Regions from separate parts of the Bradyrhizobium tunisiense genome, predicted to be linked through region 2. Evidence: riboswitches for the same ligand, from Rfam matches in the RefSeq annotation. Region 2 holds a riboswitch; the other holds the start of a gene.

Region 1 (7,520 bases), on a different contig from region 2:
ACGATCGGGCGCGACCATCGAGCCGCGCTGGGCGATGTGGTCGCCGAGCACTTGGCGCAGCGCCTCGTGGATGAGATGCGTCGCCGAGTGATGCGCGCGGATCGAGGAGCGCCTGGAATGATCGACCTCGAGCTGCAGCGCGGTGCCGAGCTTCAGCTCGCCGCTTTCGACGGTGCCGACATGCACGAAGAAATCGCCGAGCTTCTTCTGGGTGTCGGTGACGCGGAACTTGATGCCGCCCTCGCCCGTGAGGACGCCGGTGTCGCCGACCTGGCCGCCGGACTCCGCGTAGAATGGCGTCTGGTTCAGCACGATCGCGCCCGTGTCACCGGTCTTGAGGCTCGTCACCTCGGCGCCGTCCTTCACCAGCGCGGACACCACGCCCTCGGCGCTCTCGGTCTCGTAGCCCAGGAATTCAGTGGCACCGAGCTTCTCGCGCAGCGGAAACCAGATCGCCTCGGAAGCCGCCTCGCCAGAACCCTTCCAGGACTCGCGCGCCTTGGCCTTCTGGCGCTCCATCGCGTCGGTGAACGCGGCCTGGTCGACGCCGATGCCGCGCGACTTCAGCGCGTCCTGCGTCAGGTCCAGCGGGAAGCCGTAGGTGTCGTAGAGCGTGAAGGCGACGTCGCCGTCGAACATGTCGCCCTTCTTCAGGGACGCGCTCCTCTCGTCGAGGATGGCAAGGCCGCGCACCAGCGTCTTGCGGAAGCGGGTCTCTTCCAGCCGCAGCGTTTCCTCGATCAGATTCTCCGCGCGCATCAAATCGGGATAGGCCTGGCCCATCTCGCGCACCAGCGCCCAGACCAGCCGATGCATCAGCGGCTCTTTCGCACCTAGCAGCTGCGCATGGCGCATCGCGCGGCGCATGATCCGCCGCAGCACGTAACCGCGGCCCTCGTTCGAGGGCAGCACACCGTCCGCGACCAGGAAGGCCGAGGAACGCAGATGGTCCGCGATGACGCGGAACGAGGCCACGGTCTGCTCGTTCGGCCCGCTGCCGAGCGCGGACGACGTCGCATCGACCAAATGGCGGAACAGATCGGTTTCGAACACGCTCTCGACGCCCTGCAGAATGCAGGCCATGCGCTCCAGACCCATGCCGGTGTCGATCGAGGGACGCGGCAGAGGCACGCGCTCCTCCTTCGTCACCTGCTCGTACTGCATGAACACGAGGTTCCAGAATTCGAGGAAGCGGTCGCCGTCCTCTTCCGGCGAGCCCGGAGGCCCGCCCCAGATGTGCTCGCCGCGGTCGATGAAGATCTCCGAGCACGGGCCGCACGGACCGGTGTCGCCCATCGCCCAGAAATTGTCCGAGGTCGGAATGCGGATGATGCGGTCGTCGGAGAAGCCCGCGATCTTCTTCCACAGGCCGGCCGCCTCGTCGTCGGTGTGGTAGACGGTGACCAGCAGCTTGTCCTTCTTGAGCCCGAACTCCCTGGTGATCAGCGTCCAGGCGAGCTCGATCGCCCGCTCCTTGAAATAGTCGCCGAACGAGAAATTGCCGAGCATCTCGAAGAAGGTGAGATGGCGCGCGGTGTAGCCGACATTGTCGAGGTCGTTGTGCTTGCCGCCGGCACGCACGCATTTCTGCGAGGTGGTGGCGCGCTGATAGGGCCGCTTCTCGACGCCGGTGAAGACGTTCTTGAACTGCACCATGCCTGCATTGGTGAACATCAATGTCGGGTCGTTGCGCGGCACCAATGGCGAGGACGACACGATCTCGTGGCCGTTCTCGGCAAAGAAGTTCAGAAAGGTCGACCTGATCTCGTTGACGCCGCTCATGTTCATCCAATCGGGTGTGCTTGGACCCGCTTCTCGCCATCAAAACCGTAACGTTAAGGCTGATATCTGCGGGCCAAAGCGCTTTTAGACAAGGCCAGCTTCGCTGTCCAGAAACTGTGCAAGGAGATCATAGGGTTGCCACATCAGCGCAATCCGGTTGAAAGGCACGGAAGTCGCGTTGACAGGCTTGGCCGCCCTGTGGTCTGTACCCATCTGTATCGTACGGCCACGTCGGGAGAGACCGGCTTTAGGCAGCCGGCGCCGAAGGAGCAACCGCCCCGGAAACTCTCAGGCAAAAGGACCGCGTGGCTTTGACAGCATCTGGAAAGAGGCGCCGACGGGTCTAGACCCGGACTGCGTCCGCCGACGGGATAATACTCTCAGGCACAGCGACAGATGGGGCTTCGACTGGTGTCCGTCGGGGAATCGTCCCCGGGGAACCGCCGAGGGCCCTCCAAGATGCTAGCGCACGACCAAGACTCCCTGAAACGTACGCCCCTTCACGGGCTTCATGTCTCCCTGGGTGGCAAGATGGTGCCGTTCGCGGGCTATGACATGCCCGTGCAATACCCCGCGGGCGTGCTGAAGGAGCACCTCCATACCCGAGCCTCCGCCGGCCTGTTCGACGTCTCCCATATGGGCCAGCTCGCGCTCCGGCCGAAGTCCGGCAAGGTTGAGGACGCCGCCCGCGCCCTGGAACGGCTGGTGCCGCAGGATATCGTGGCGATCGCGCCGGGGCGGCAGCGCTACGCCCAGTTCACGAATGAAGACGGCGGCATTCTCGACGATCTCATGGTCGCCAATTTCGGCGACCACCTGTTCCTGGTCGTCAACGCCGCCTGCAAGGCCGAAGACGAGGCGCATCTGCGCGCGAATCTCTCGGACGATTGCGTCATCGATTCTCTTGGCGACCGCGCGCTGATCGCGCTGCAGGGCCCGAAGGCGGAGACGGCGCTGGCGAAATTATGTGCAGAGGCGCCGTCCATGACATTCATGGATGCCGGTCCGCGCATGGTTGCCGATATTGCCTGCTTCGTCTCGCGCTCCGGCTATACCGGCGAGGACGGTTTCGAGATTTCCGTCCCCGCTGCGGATGCCGAGCGCCTCGCCAAGATGCTGCTGGAAAATCCGGACGTGCTGCCGATCGGCCTCGGCGCGCGCGACAGCCTGCGGCTGGAAGCCGGGCTCTGCCTCTACGGCCACGACATCGACACCACCACGACGCCGGTCGAAGCGGCGCTGGAATGGTCGGTGCAAAAGAGTCGCCGCACCGGCGGCGCGCGCGCCGGCGGCTTTCCGGGTGCGGACAAGATCCTGGCCCATTTCAATCGTGGTGCATCCCGCCGCCGCATCGGCCTGCTCGCCCTCGGCCGCGCCCCGGTGCGCGAGGGCGCGCTGCTGTTTGCCGACGAGACGGCAGGCGAGCCGATCGGACAAGTCACGTCGGGCGGTTTCGGCCCGAGCCTGAATGCGCCGGTCGCGATGGGCTACGTGCCCACGAACCTGAGCGCGCTCGGCACCAAACTGTTCGCCGAGGTGCGCGGCCAGCGACTGCCGCTCGCAGTCGCCGCCATGCCCTTCGTGAAAAACACCTACAAACGCTGAGGACGAGACAATGACCACGACGCTGTACACCTCCGACCATGAATGGCTCGCCATCGACGGCGATGTCGCCACTATCGGCATCACCGACTATGCCCAGCAGCAGCTCGGCGACGTCGTGTTCGTCGAGTTGCCCAAGGTCGGCCGCGCGCTGAAGAAGGCGGAAGCCGCCGCCGTCGTGGAATCGGTGAAGGCCGCCTCCGACGTCTACGCGCCCGTGGCCGGCGAGGTGCTCGAGGCCAATGCCGAGCTCGCCGCCGAGCCGGCGCTGGTGAACTCGGACGCGCAGGGCAAGGCCTGGTTCTTCAAGATCAGGATTGCCGACAAGAGCGAGCTCGGCGGTCTCATGGATGAAGCCGCCTACAAGGCACATACGGCTTAAGGACGATGGAGCAAGCGATGACCGCGCACCGCAAGACCAACGGCGACACCGCCGCAAGTTTCGTTCGCCGCCATATCGGCCCCTCGGCGCGCGACGTCACCGCAATGCTCGAAACCGTCAGCGCAAAGAGCGTCGATGCCTTGATGGCGGAGACGCTGCCGGCCTCGATCCGGCAGGCCGCCCCCCTCGACCTCGGCAAGCCGCTCAGCGAGACCGAGGCGATCGCGCATATGACCGAGCTCGCAAGCCAGAACCAGGTCTTCACCTCGCTGATCGGCCAGGGCTATTCAGGCACCATCCTGCCCGCGGTGATCCAGCGCAACATCCTCGAAAATCCGGCCTGGTACACCGCCTACACGCCCTACCAGCCCGAGATCAGCCAGGGCCGGCTGGAAGCGCTGCTCAACTTCCAGACCATGATCTGCGATCTCACCGGGCTCGACGTCGCCAACGCCTCGCTGCTCGATGAGGCCACCGCTGCCGCCGAAGCCATGGCGCTGGCCGAGCGGCACTCGCAGGTGAAGGCAAAGGCTTTCTTCGTCGACAAGGACGTGCACCCGCAGACGCTCGCCGTGATGCGCACCCGCGCCGAGCCGCTGGGCTGGAGTTTGGTCGTCGGCGATCCCCTCACCGATCTCGACAAGGCCGATGTACTCGGCGCGTTGCTGCAGTATCCGGGTTCGTCAGGCGCAGTGCGCGACCTCAGGCCCGCAATCGCCGCACTGAAGGCCAAGGGCGCGCTCGCGATCGTCGCCGCCGACCTGCTGGCGCTGACGCTGCTCGCCTCGCCCGGCGAGCTGGGTGCCGACATCGCGATCGGTTCCGCGCAGCGTTTTGGCGTGCCGATGGGCTATGGCGGACCGCACGCGGCCTATATGGCGGTGCGCGATGCGCTGAAGCGCTCGCTGCCCGGCCGCATCGTCGGCCTCTCCGTGGACTCCCGTGGAATGCCGGCCTATCGCCTCGCGCTGCAGACCCGCGAGCAGCATATCCGCCGCGAGAAGGCGACCTCCAACATCTGCACCGCGCAGGTGCTGCTCGCCGTGATCGCCTCGATGTATGCGGTCTATCACGGCCCCGAGGGCCTGACGCAGATCGCGCGCAACGTGCATCGCCGCGCGGCCGTGCTCGCGGCCGGCTTGCGCAAGCTCGGCTTTGCGCCTGATAGCGACACCTTCTTCGACACGCTGAGCGTCGATGCCGGCGCCAAGCGCGCCGAGATCGTCGCGCGCGCGGCCGCCGAGAAGATCAATCTCGGCGTCGGCGACCCCGCCTTGCGCATCGCGCTCGACGAGACCACCACGCCTGCGACGGTCGAAGCGGTCTGGCGCGCCTTCGGCGGCAAGCTCGCCTATGCCGAGATCGATGCCGAGACGCGCGAAACGCTGCCGGACGAGTTGAAGCGCACCACCGCTTTCCTCACCCATCCCGTGTTCCACGCGCATCGCTCGGAGACCGAGATGCTGCGCTATATGCGCAAGCTGAGTGACCGCGATCTCGCGCTCGACCGCGCGATGATCCCGCTGGGCTCCTGCACCATGAAGCTGAACGCGACCACCGAGATGATGCCGCTGACCTGGCCGGAGTTCGGGAGCTTGCATCCGTTCGTTCCGCGCGAGCAGGCCAAGGGCTATCACGCGCTGTTCGCCCGGCTGGAAAAATGGCTCTGCGACATCACCGGCTATGACGCGATCTCGCTGCAGCCGAACTCCGGCGCGCAGGGCGAATATGCCGGGCTGCTCGCGATCCGCGGCTATCATGCCTCGCGCGGCGAAAGCCATCGCAAGATCTGCCTGATCCCCTCCTCCGCCCACGGCACCAATCCGGCCTCGGCCGCGATGGTCGGCATGGACGTGGTGGTGGTCGCCTGCGAAAAAAACGGCGACGTCGACGTCAATGATCTCCGCGCCAAGGCCGAGAAGCATTCGAACGATCTCGCCGCGGTCATGATCACCTATCCCTCGACCCATGGCGTGTTCGAGGAGCACATCCGCGAGATCTGCGACATCGTCCACGGCCATGGCGGCCAGGTGTATCTCGACGGCGCCAACCTCAACGCGCAGGTCGGCCTCTCCAGGCCAGGCGATTACGGCGCCGACGTCAGCCATCTCAATCTGCACAAGACCTTCTGCATCCCGCATGGCGGCGGCGGCCCCGGCATGGGCCCGATCGGCGTCAAGGCGCATCTCGCGCCGTTCCTGCCCGGTCATCCAGCGACGCAAGGCGATGCGCCTGTCGGCCCGGTCTCGGCCGCGCCTTTCGGCTCGGCCTCGATCCTGACCATCTCCTACATCTATATCCTGATGATGGGCGGCGAAGGCCTGAAGCGCGCCACCGAGATCGCGATCCTCAACGCCAATTACATCGCGGCGCGCCTCGATCCGCACTTCCCGGTGCTCTACAAGAATGTCAGGGGCCGCGTCGCGCATGAATGCATCGTCGACCCGCGTGCGTTGAAGACGACCAGCGGCGTCACCGTGGACGACATCGCAAAGCGCCTGATCGATTACGGCTTCCACGCGCCGACCATGAGCTTCCCGGTGCCGGGCACGCTGATGATCGAGCCGACCGAATCGGAATCGAAGGCCGAGCTGGATCGTTTTTGCGACGCCATGATCGCGATCCGGAAAGAGATCGGCGAGGTCGAAGCCGGCCGCTTCAAGATCGAAGCCTCGCCGTTGCGCCACGCCCCGCACACCGTGCACGACATCGCGGACGACGATTGGAATCGCCCCTACACCCGCGCCGAGGGCTGCTTCCCCGCGGGCAGCTCGCGCACCGATAAATACTGGAGCCCGGTGGGCCGCGTCGACAACGTCTATGGCGACCGTAACCTCGTGTGCTCCTGCCCGCCGGTGAGCGATTACGCGCAAGCCGCGGAGTAGGACACGACGGAGGTTTCGTAGGGTGGGCAAAGCGCAAGCGTGCCCACCACCTCCATATGCGGTGAAAGATCGTGGGCACGGCGCTTGCTCGCCTTTGCCCACCCTACGATCCTACGGTCCCGACCTAAGGCGCAACCAACACTCGCCTTTGCCCATCCCAACGCCAGAGCCGTTCATTGGTGAGGAGCGTGCCGCCCCACCAGCGCCGAATCGGGTTGTGGCGGCGGAAATCCTCCCGGCCCTCCAGAACCGCTTTGCCGAATTCGGTCAGCGACAGGCGGCTCCGGCGATAGGCGGCGTTGCGACTGCGCGCGTTGTCCGGATCGAGTGTCGCCAGCTTGGCGTCCAGACCCGCGATCGCTGGCGCAGGGCCGAATGCAAGTCCTTCGAGCAGCGCGCCCAACTCCCATCGATCGAACATCCCCGTCCCCAGAGCACCCGGCCGAAATAGTTCATCGGTACGATTGTGCCCTGTTGCGATGAGTTCGATAAGCCGCGTCTCGGTCGCCCCCAGTCCCGTCGTTGAAGGCAACTCTGCGAGCAGGTCTTCCATGGCAGGCTTCAGAAAACGCAAACTGCCGAGCTGTCTGCCGAGCAGCCCGGCGCAAAGCTCTGGCGTCGGCGCACGGTAAGCCTCCCAGGCCATGCTGGCGATCGCAAAATCGCTTTCTGCCAGATCGAACTCCTGCACGTCGCGCAGACGAAGCGCGGCTGGGTCGGCTCCGCGCAGGTCGAAATCGACATGTCGCAACCGCAGCTTCTCAGTGGCGGATGGTGGTTTGGAACGCAGGTAATCGAGGATCCAGACCAGCTGCAATTGACTGTTTGGTTCGGAGTCGAACCACAGTTCGATGACATCGACCCCGTAA
Region 2 (7,520 bases):
CTGTTGGAGCACCGCCGGCGCCTGACCTTGCTTGGCAAAGTAGTTTGTTGCTTCGACGATCGTCAATTTTTCCTCCTCTGACAAGCGGGCTGTCGGCGCCCACGCCATGCGCAATGCCGGCGCTGGGACACTTGACCGCCCGTCGTCATGATCATAAAGTGTGATCACGATAGATGATCTTGGTTTCGATCTTAGCAAGCTGAGTGCGAAACCCAAACGAAATAAGGCAGGCCATTTGCCCACGATCAAATCCGTCGAAACATTGATTGTCCAACTGCCGACGCGGCGAGAGCACAAATGGGCAGGTCTGACTGAGGTGATCGGTCGATACGTCATCGTCAAGATGACCGACAGCGACGGTCGCGTCGGTTGGGGCGAAGCGCCGGCGCTCAAGGACTGGGGTGGTGAGTTCGGTCGGTATTTCGGCGAATCCGCTCTGATCACGCGAGTCGTGATCAACACCTATCTGGCTCCCGCGATTGTCGGTGTCGAGCTCGGGAACATCGCCGAACTGCACGCGCGAATGGACGCAGTCATCAGGGGCTACCCCTATTCCAAGGCTGCCGTCGAGTTCGCCGCCTATGACCTTGCCGGTCGTTGGCTCGATGTTCCCGTCAGTACCCTGCTCGGCGGCAAAGCGCGCGATCGTGTGCCCGTTACCCATTCGATCGGCTTGATCTCGATCGACGAGGCCCGCGTTGAGGTCGCAAAGCTCGTCCAGGAGGGGGTGCGAACCATCAAGGTGAAGATCGGGGTCGATCCGGATCGAGACGTTGCGATGGTCGATGCCGTTCGCGAGGTCGCCGGCAATGCCGTCGAAATCTGCGTGGACGCCAACGAAGGCTACAAGACGCCCGGCGAGGCCGTTCAAGTCGTTCGTCGGATGGAGAAGAATCGACTGAAATATGTCGAGCAGCCCGTCATGGGCATCGAGCGCATTGCCGAGGTTGGTCGCCGCATCGACGCACCCGTCATGGCCGACGAGTCGGCCTGGAACGCGCACGATTCGATCCAGATCGTTCGGTCCGGCGGCATCCAAATCGTGTCGATCTACACGACAAAGGCTGGTGGTCTTTACAAGGCCATGGAGGTCGGGGCGGTGTGCCGGGCCGCGGGCATCATCTGCAACGTCAACGGTTCGATCGAGACCGGCATCGGGAATCTCGCCAACGTCCAACTCGCCGCAGCCTCACCCTCCGTGACCCTGTCTTGCGTCATTCCGATTTCGACGCCGGCGGAGTTCCAGCACGGTCAGGTTGCCGGCATCTACTACAAGGACGATCTGCTCGTCGAACCCATGAAGGTCGCAGATGGCGCAATCGTCGTGCCATCCGGACCGGGGATGGGTATCGAAGTCGACCGGAAGAAAATCGAAAAGTACCGCGTGCGGGATTAAGCGCGCAGCAAGAAGTTGAAAAAAGGGAGCAGTCATGCGGACGGAAATCGTCGCGAAACAAGTCAAGTCAATGTCTCAGCATGGGCTGGATGCCATCATCTGCTCTTCGCCTGAGAATTTCTCGTACACAGCGGGGTTCGTGGTCCCCTCGCAACCGCTCATCCGTCACCGCCACGCAATGACCATCGTGACCGCCGACGGCCGCACGGCATTGTTCGGCGTCGATATGGAGGCGTCGACGATCATGCGTCGCCAGCCGGACGTGCCCACGCGCATTTGGGCGGAGTTCTCCGACGATCCCATGCTTGTGCTCGCCGACCAGCTCGCGGGGCTCGGGCTTGCTCAGGCTCGCATTGGACTCGAAATGGACTACCTGCCGGCAGGTGATTTTGCCCGTCTGCTCGCGGCCATGCCGTCGGCGAAGTTCGAGCGCGCCGAGCCGATTCTGGCACGGCTTCGTCAAATCAAGACCTCGGAGGAGATTGCGCTTTTGCGCAAGCTTTCTCGTATTGCCGACCAGGCCATTACCGACACGCTCGCCGTGGTCGACGAGGGCAATTCCGAAATGGACATCGCCGGCCACCTGACCCGGAATGTCTATGCTCTTGGCGCCGATCACTTCAAGCTGATGATCGTGGCGACCGGCGAGCGTAGCGTCTTGCCAAACGTCGGCCCGTCGGAGCGCGTCTTGAAGCGTGGGGACGTCTGCCGGGTGGAGATCTTCTCCGTCATCGAGGGGTATCAGGCTGGCGTATGCCGTACGGCGATCGTCGGCGAGGCGCCGCCCATGGCCGAGAAGATCTGGGCGCATCTGGTCGAATGCAAATACGAAATCATGGAGAAAGTGAAGCCGGGCGCGAGCTGTCGCAACGTCTACGATGCGTTCATCGCGAAGCTCGCCAAGCTCGATCTGCCGCCGATCTCGTTCGTGGGCCACGGTATTGGCCTGCACCTGCACGAAGATCCTTACCTCGGAATGACGCCGGTGCTGGGCAAGCCGGGTACCGACGCGCCGCTCGAGGAGAACATGGTACTCGGTTTCGAGCCGCTTTGCTATGACACCGGACATGGCTTCGGCATGCAGAACAAGGATATGCTGCTGGTGACCGCCAACGGGTCGGAACTGCTTTCCGACTACGCTGACACCGACCGGTTGATTCCCGTGGGTACGGCCAAGAGAGGCGAGACCGTGCGCAGGGCCGCCGTCGCTTGACGGAGGCTCCGAGAGGGACGGGCTGCTTAACTTGGTTGAAGGCGCTCCAAATTGCCCGACGTAACGGCGCGGTGACCGGCGGGGCGGTCGTGATGGTAGAATATTGGGTGAAGAGGCATGCGCACGCTGATCAAGGACTTGAATTTCGCCTTCACGGTCGACAAGAACGACACGGTCGTGCGCAACGCCAGTCTCGTGGTCGAGAACGACCGCATCTCGGATATCGGTCCGGCCGATGAAGTGGCCGCGCGGCAAAAGAACGTCGGTTTCGACAAGGTGATCGACGGCAAGATGCTCGGCGTCTGCCCGGGCTTCGTTGACAGCCACGTTCATCTTTCGGAGACGCTGTCGCGGGCGGTCTTTCCGGACAATCTCAATACCCGCGCCTGGGTGTTCCACTGGGCCAAGCCATTTTACGCTCATATCACCGAAGAAGACGAATATTGGGGTGCGCTGCTGGGCATCACCGAGATGCTGCGTTGTGGCACCACCTGTTTTCTTGACATGGGCTCGCAATACGATCCCGGCATCGTCGTTCGCGCGATGGAAAAGGTCGGCATTCGCGGCATCACCGGGCGGCATGCGGCCGACAATCCCCCGCCCGAGCTCCCCCGCGGCTGGACCAAGGAGATGGTGGATCATCATTTCTTCCCGAATGCCGAGGCGGCCCTCAAGGTGCTCGAGGATTGTGTCGTCCGCTACAACGGCGCCCTCGACGGCCGTGCGCGTTGCTGGGTCAATATCGAAGGCAAGGAACCGTGCAGCCTCGAACTCCACGTTGGAGCGGTGAAATTGGCTGAGAGGTTGGGCGTCGGCACGACCTATCATCTCGCCACCTCGATCGAGGAGGCGAGGGTTTGCGAGAAAAAATACGGCAGCTGGCCGATCACCCGCATCGACCGGGCCGGAGGCATTCGCAAAAATTTGGTCATCGCACACGGTGCCGCCGTCTCGGACGAGGAGGTTGGCCTGCTTGCTGAACGGGGGGCCAGCGTCGCGTTCTGTCCGTGTTCGTCGTTCAAGCTAGGCAAAGGCGCGACCGCCATTGGCAAGTATCCGGAGATGGTGAAGGCCGGCGTTAAAGTCGGTCTTGGCACCGACGGCGTGTCGGCCGCCGGCAATATGAACCTGATGCGGCAAATGCTGCTCGTCGCCGGCATGTTCAAGGACGCTCGCCTGCAACCGGACATATTCACCGCCCGACAAGCACTGCGCGCCGCGACCATCGAAGGTGCGAAGGCGTTGATGTGGGACGACGACATCGGTTCGCTGGAGATCGGCAAGAAGGCTGATTTCATCCTCTTCGACCTGGACCACGTCGAATGGACGCCATTTCACGATCCATTGCAGGCTTTGGTATTCTCAGCATCGACAGCCTCGATCGCGCAGACCTGGGTTGATGGGAAGGCGTCATATGTCGACGGCAAGGTGCAGGGTGTTGATGAGGCGGAGATTCGGCGCAAAGCCAGGCAACTGGCTGCTGCGGCGGTCGAGCGCGCTGGTCTGCACGACGAAGCGGTCGAGACGACCACGACGCTTTACGACGTCGGCAATTGAAGAGCCGGCTCTAGGTGCGGAGGCGTAAGGCAGAAGAACCTATCACGTTCAACAGGCTGCATGGGAGAGATCGGCCGCCGTCGTGACGGTATTGGCCGGCGCCGAAGGAGCAACCCCCAGGAAACTCTCAGGCAAAAGTGACCATGTAGCTGAACGATCTGGAGAGTGGCACTTCGAGTGCCCACCGAAGGGGACCGCCGTACCGGCCGAGCCGTCGCGGTTAATCTCTCAGGTACAGCGACAGATTGGGGACAAGCCGCGGGCCTCGGCCCGCTTCCCAACTCTGATCGCGGAGAGTGAAATGCCACATGTTGTCGTCATCGGCGCCGGTATCACCGGCGTGACGACCGCCTACGCCCTTCTCAATCGCGGCTATTCCGTGACGGTGATCGAGCGTCAGCGCTACGCGGGCATGGAAACATCGTTCGCCAATGGCGGCCAACTTTCCGCAAGCAATGCGGAGGTCTGGAATAGCTGGTCGACCGTCTTCAAGGGAGTGAGGTGGATGTTGAGGCGCGATGCACCGCTCCTCATGAATCCAGCGCCGACCTGGCACAAATATTCCTGGCTTGGCGAATTCATCTTCAACATCAAGAACTATCGCGACAACACGGTTGAGACGACACGGCTCGCCATCGCCGCACGCAAGCATCTCTTCGCCATTGCCGAGCGCGAGGGCATCGACTTCGACCACGAGCGTCGCGGCATCCTTCACTTCTATCGGGATAAGCAGAGTTTCCAACACGCGCTGAAGGTCAATGCCATTCTCGTGGAGGGGGGCTTGGACCGTCGTCCAGTGACGGCCTCGGAGGTGAAGTCGATCGAGCCGACGCTGCACGGCGACTTCTTCGGAGGCTTCTATACCCCATCGGATTCAACCGGAGACATCCACAAGTTCGTTTGCGGTCTCGCCAAGGCATGCGAGAGACGTGGCGTGCGCTTCGTTTTTGACGCCACCGTGAGGGAGATCGCTCGGGACGAAATTCTCCGCATCCAGTATTCGCGTGACGAGCCTTCAGGCGGCGCTCGTGTCGATGAGATCGATGCCGACAGTGTCGTCATATGCGCCGGTTCCGCGAGCCGCGACCTCGCGGCGATGCTCGGCGACCGTCTCAACATCTACCCTGTAAAGGGCTATTCGATCACGGTGCACCTCGACGACGAGCGGAGTCAGAAAGCTGCGCCTTGGGTCAGCCTGCTCGATGATGGCGCCAAGATCGTTACCAGTCGATTGGGCGCTACGCGCTTTCGCGTCGCGGGAACGGCAGAGTTCAACGGCATGAACCGCGACATACGCCAAGATCGCATCAAGCCGCTGGTTGACTGGACGCGAGCCCTGTTCCCCTCTGTCGACACCAACCGCGTCGTGCCCTGGGCCGGTTTGCGTCCGATGATGCCGAACATGATGCCGCGTGTCGGTAGGGGCAGGATGCCGGGCGTTTTCTACAACACCGGTCACGGCCACCTGGGCTGGACCCTTTCGGCCGCAACAGCGGAGACGGTTGCCGAATGCCTTGCCGGCGAATTTGGGCCCAGCATCACGGAATGGCTCCGACTGGCAACGTAGCCCGTCTAACCGTCGAGTGGTTGCATGCGGCGTCCGCAATTCTCTCGCTTGACAATCACAACTGTGATCATAAGCTGTGATCAAAGTTGGCTCTCGGGTGGCGCGGATTGCGCTTCGATCTGCGGAGAAAAGAATGAAGGTTGCAGTACTCGGAGGAGGAGCGGGGGGCGCAGCCTCGGTCGCAGAATTGGTTCTCGCAGGCCACTCCGTTCATTTCTGGGCGCGTTCGGCCCAAACGCTTGAACCGCACATCAAGCTCGGCGGCGTAGCATTCGACGGCAAGCTCGGCGAAGGAGTTGCAAAGCCTACGCTGATTTCGACGGATCTCAAGTCGGCCATCTCCGGAGTCGACGTGGCGGTCGTGGTCCTGCCGACTTTCTCGCACTCGGCCATAGCCAACGCACTCGCCGCGGCCGGTTGGCCGTCGAACAAACCGGTCGTGCTGAACCCCGGCCACACCGGAGGGGCGCTGGAATTCGCCGAGGCCTATTCCCGCACCGGCCGGCCAGTGCCGCCGGTGGTTGAGTTCTCGACACTTACCTACGTCGCGCGCAAATATCGTCCTGACGGCGTCACCATTAGCGGTCGGGCGAAGCAACTGAAGGCCGCCGCTCTCAGGGGAGGAGCGGAGGCGCTGGAGGTTGCTGCGAAATTGTATCCGGGCGTCACGCCCGTTCGTGACGTTATCGCCTCCGACCTCTCCAACGTGAACATGGTCCTGCATCCCCCCGGGGCGGTGCTGGGAGCCGCGTGGGTCGAGGCGACCGGCGGCAACTTCACTTTCTATGTCGATGCCATGACGCCTGGGGTTGCCCGGGTCATGCGGCAATTGGACGACGAGCGCTTGGCGGTCGCCCGGGCATTCGGGCATGAATTGCCGAATTTGATTGAAGAGATGAAGCTGCTCGGCACGGTGGAGGCTGACGTGATTGACGTCACCGATTATCGCGCCGCAATCGCGGGCGGCGAGGCCAATCGCCGTATCAAGGGACCGGATTCGCTCGAGTATCGCTACTACAAGGAGGATTTCGGTCACGGCCTGCTACCCTTCCTGGAGTTCGCGCAGATCGCCGACGTCAACGTGCCCGTCGCGACATCGCTCTATCGCCTGGCGCAGGCTGCGGTCGGAACAGACTATCGGATCGGTGGCCGGACCGCAGAAGCAATGGGCATCACCGGCATGTCCAGGGATCAGCTCATTGAGAAGGTAAGGGCCCCATGAGTTGGCAGAATAAAGTCATCGCAATCGTAGCCGGCGACGCACGCGAACAGGAAATAGCTCGCTGCGCCGTGCGGGCTGGAGCCGCCGTTCGAGCCTACGGTTTCCCCTGGCCCGATGGGGGCATCGAAGGCGTCTATCATGCTGCAGATGCAGCTGACGCATTGAAGGGCGCCGACATAGCGCTGTTTCCGATTCCGGGCATCAGCGCGGAGGGTGCGCTTTTTGCGCCGAAGTGTCCGCAAAAGATCATTCCGACGCGCGAGATGTTGGCCGGCATGAGGCGGCCCGGCAACATCATACTCGGTTGGGCAGACGACAATCTAAAGGCCCATTGCAAGGCGCTTGGCATCGCGCTGCACGAGTACGAATGGGACGTCGACCTCATGCTATTGCGCGGGCCGGCGATCGTCGAGGGCGTATTGAAGGTGATCATCGAGAACACGCAGATCACCATCCACAAGTCCAACGTCTGCCTGGTTGGTCAAGGTACCATCGGCTCGCTTCTGACGAAGACGCTGGTCGGCCTCGGGGCTCATGTCCACGTCGCGGCGCGCAACCCGGTTCA

The links. A riboswitch is a leader RNA that binds a small molecule or an ion and turns the genes downstream of it on or off. The one in region 2 is predicted to bind glycine.
Region 1: linked by a shared signal. The riboswitch ahead of gcvT (glycine cleavage system aminomethyltransferase GcvT) and the one ahead of ACFDR6_RS29740 (D-amino acid dehydrogenase) in region 2 are both predicted to bind glycine.

What each region holds. Positions count from the first base shown of each region.
Region 1 is NZ_JBHLEV010000010.1:67,229-74,748, reverse strand. Features, by position in the region: gene alaS (alanine--tRNA ligase) at 1-1,782, opposite strand, end outside; glycine riboswitch at 2,005-2,095, shown strand; gene gcvT (glycine cleavage system aminomethyltransferase GcvT) at 2,242-3,387, shown strand; gene gcvH (glycine cleavage system protein GcvH) at 3,398-3,766, shown strand; gene gcvP (aminomethyl-transferring glycine dehydrogenase) at 3,784-6,651, shown strand; gene ACFDR6_RS31025 (hypothetical protein) at 6,776-7,520, opposite strand, start outside.
Region 2 is NZ_JBHLEV010000009.1:67,849-75,368, reverse strand. Features, by position in the region: gene ACFDR6_RS29760 (hypothetical protein) at 1-66, opposite strand, end outside; gene ACFDR6_RS29755 (mandelate racemase/muconate lactonizing enzyme family protein) at 236-1,396, shown strand; gene ACFDR6_RS29750 (M24 family metallopeptidase) at 1,431-2,609, shown strand; gene ACFDR6_RS29745 (amidohydrolase family protein) at 2,727-4,166, shown strand; glycine riboswitch at 4,218-4,320, shown strand; gene ACFDR6_RS29740 (D-amino acid dehydrogenase) at 4,468-5,733, shown strand; gene ACFDR6_RS29735 (NAD/NADP octopine/nopaline dehydrogenase family protein) at 5,867-6,955, shown strand; gene ACFDR6_RS29730 (dipicolinate synthase subunit DpsA) at 6,952-7,520, shown strand, end outside.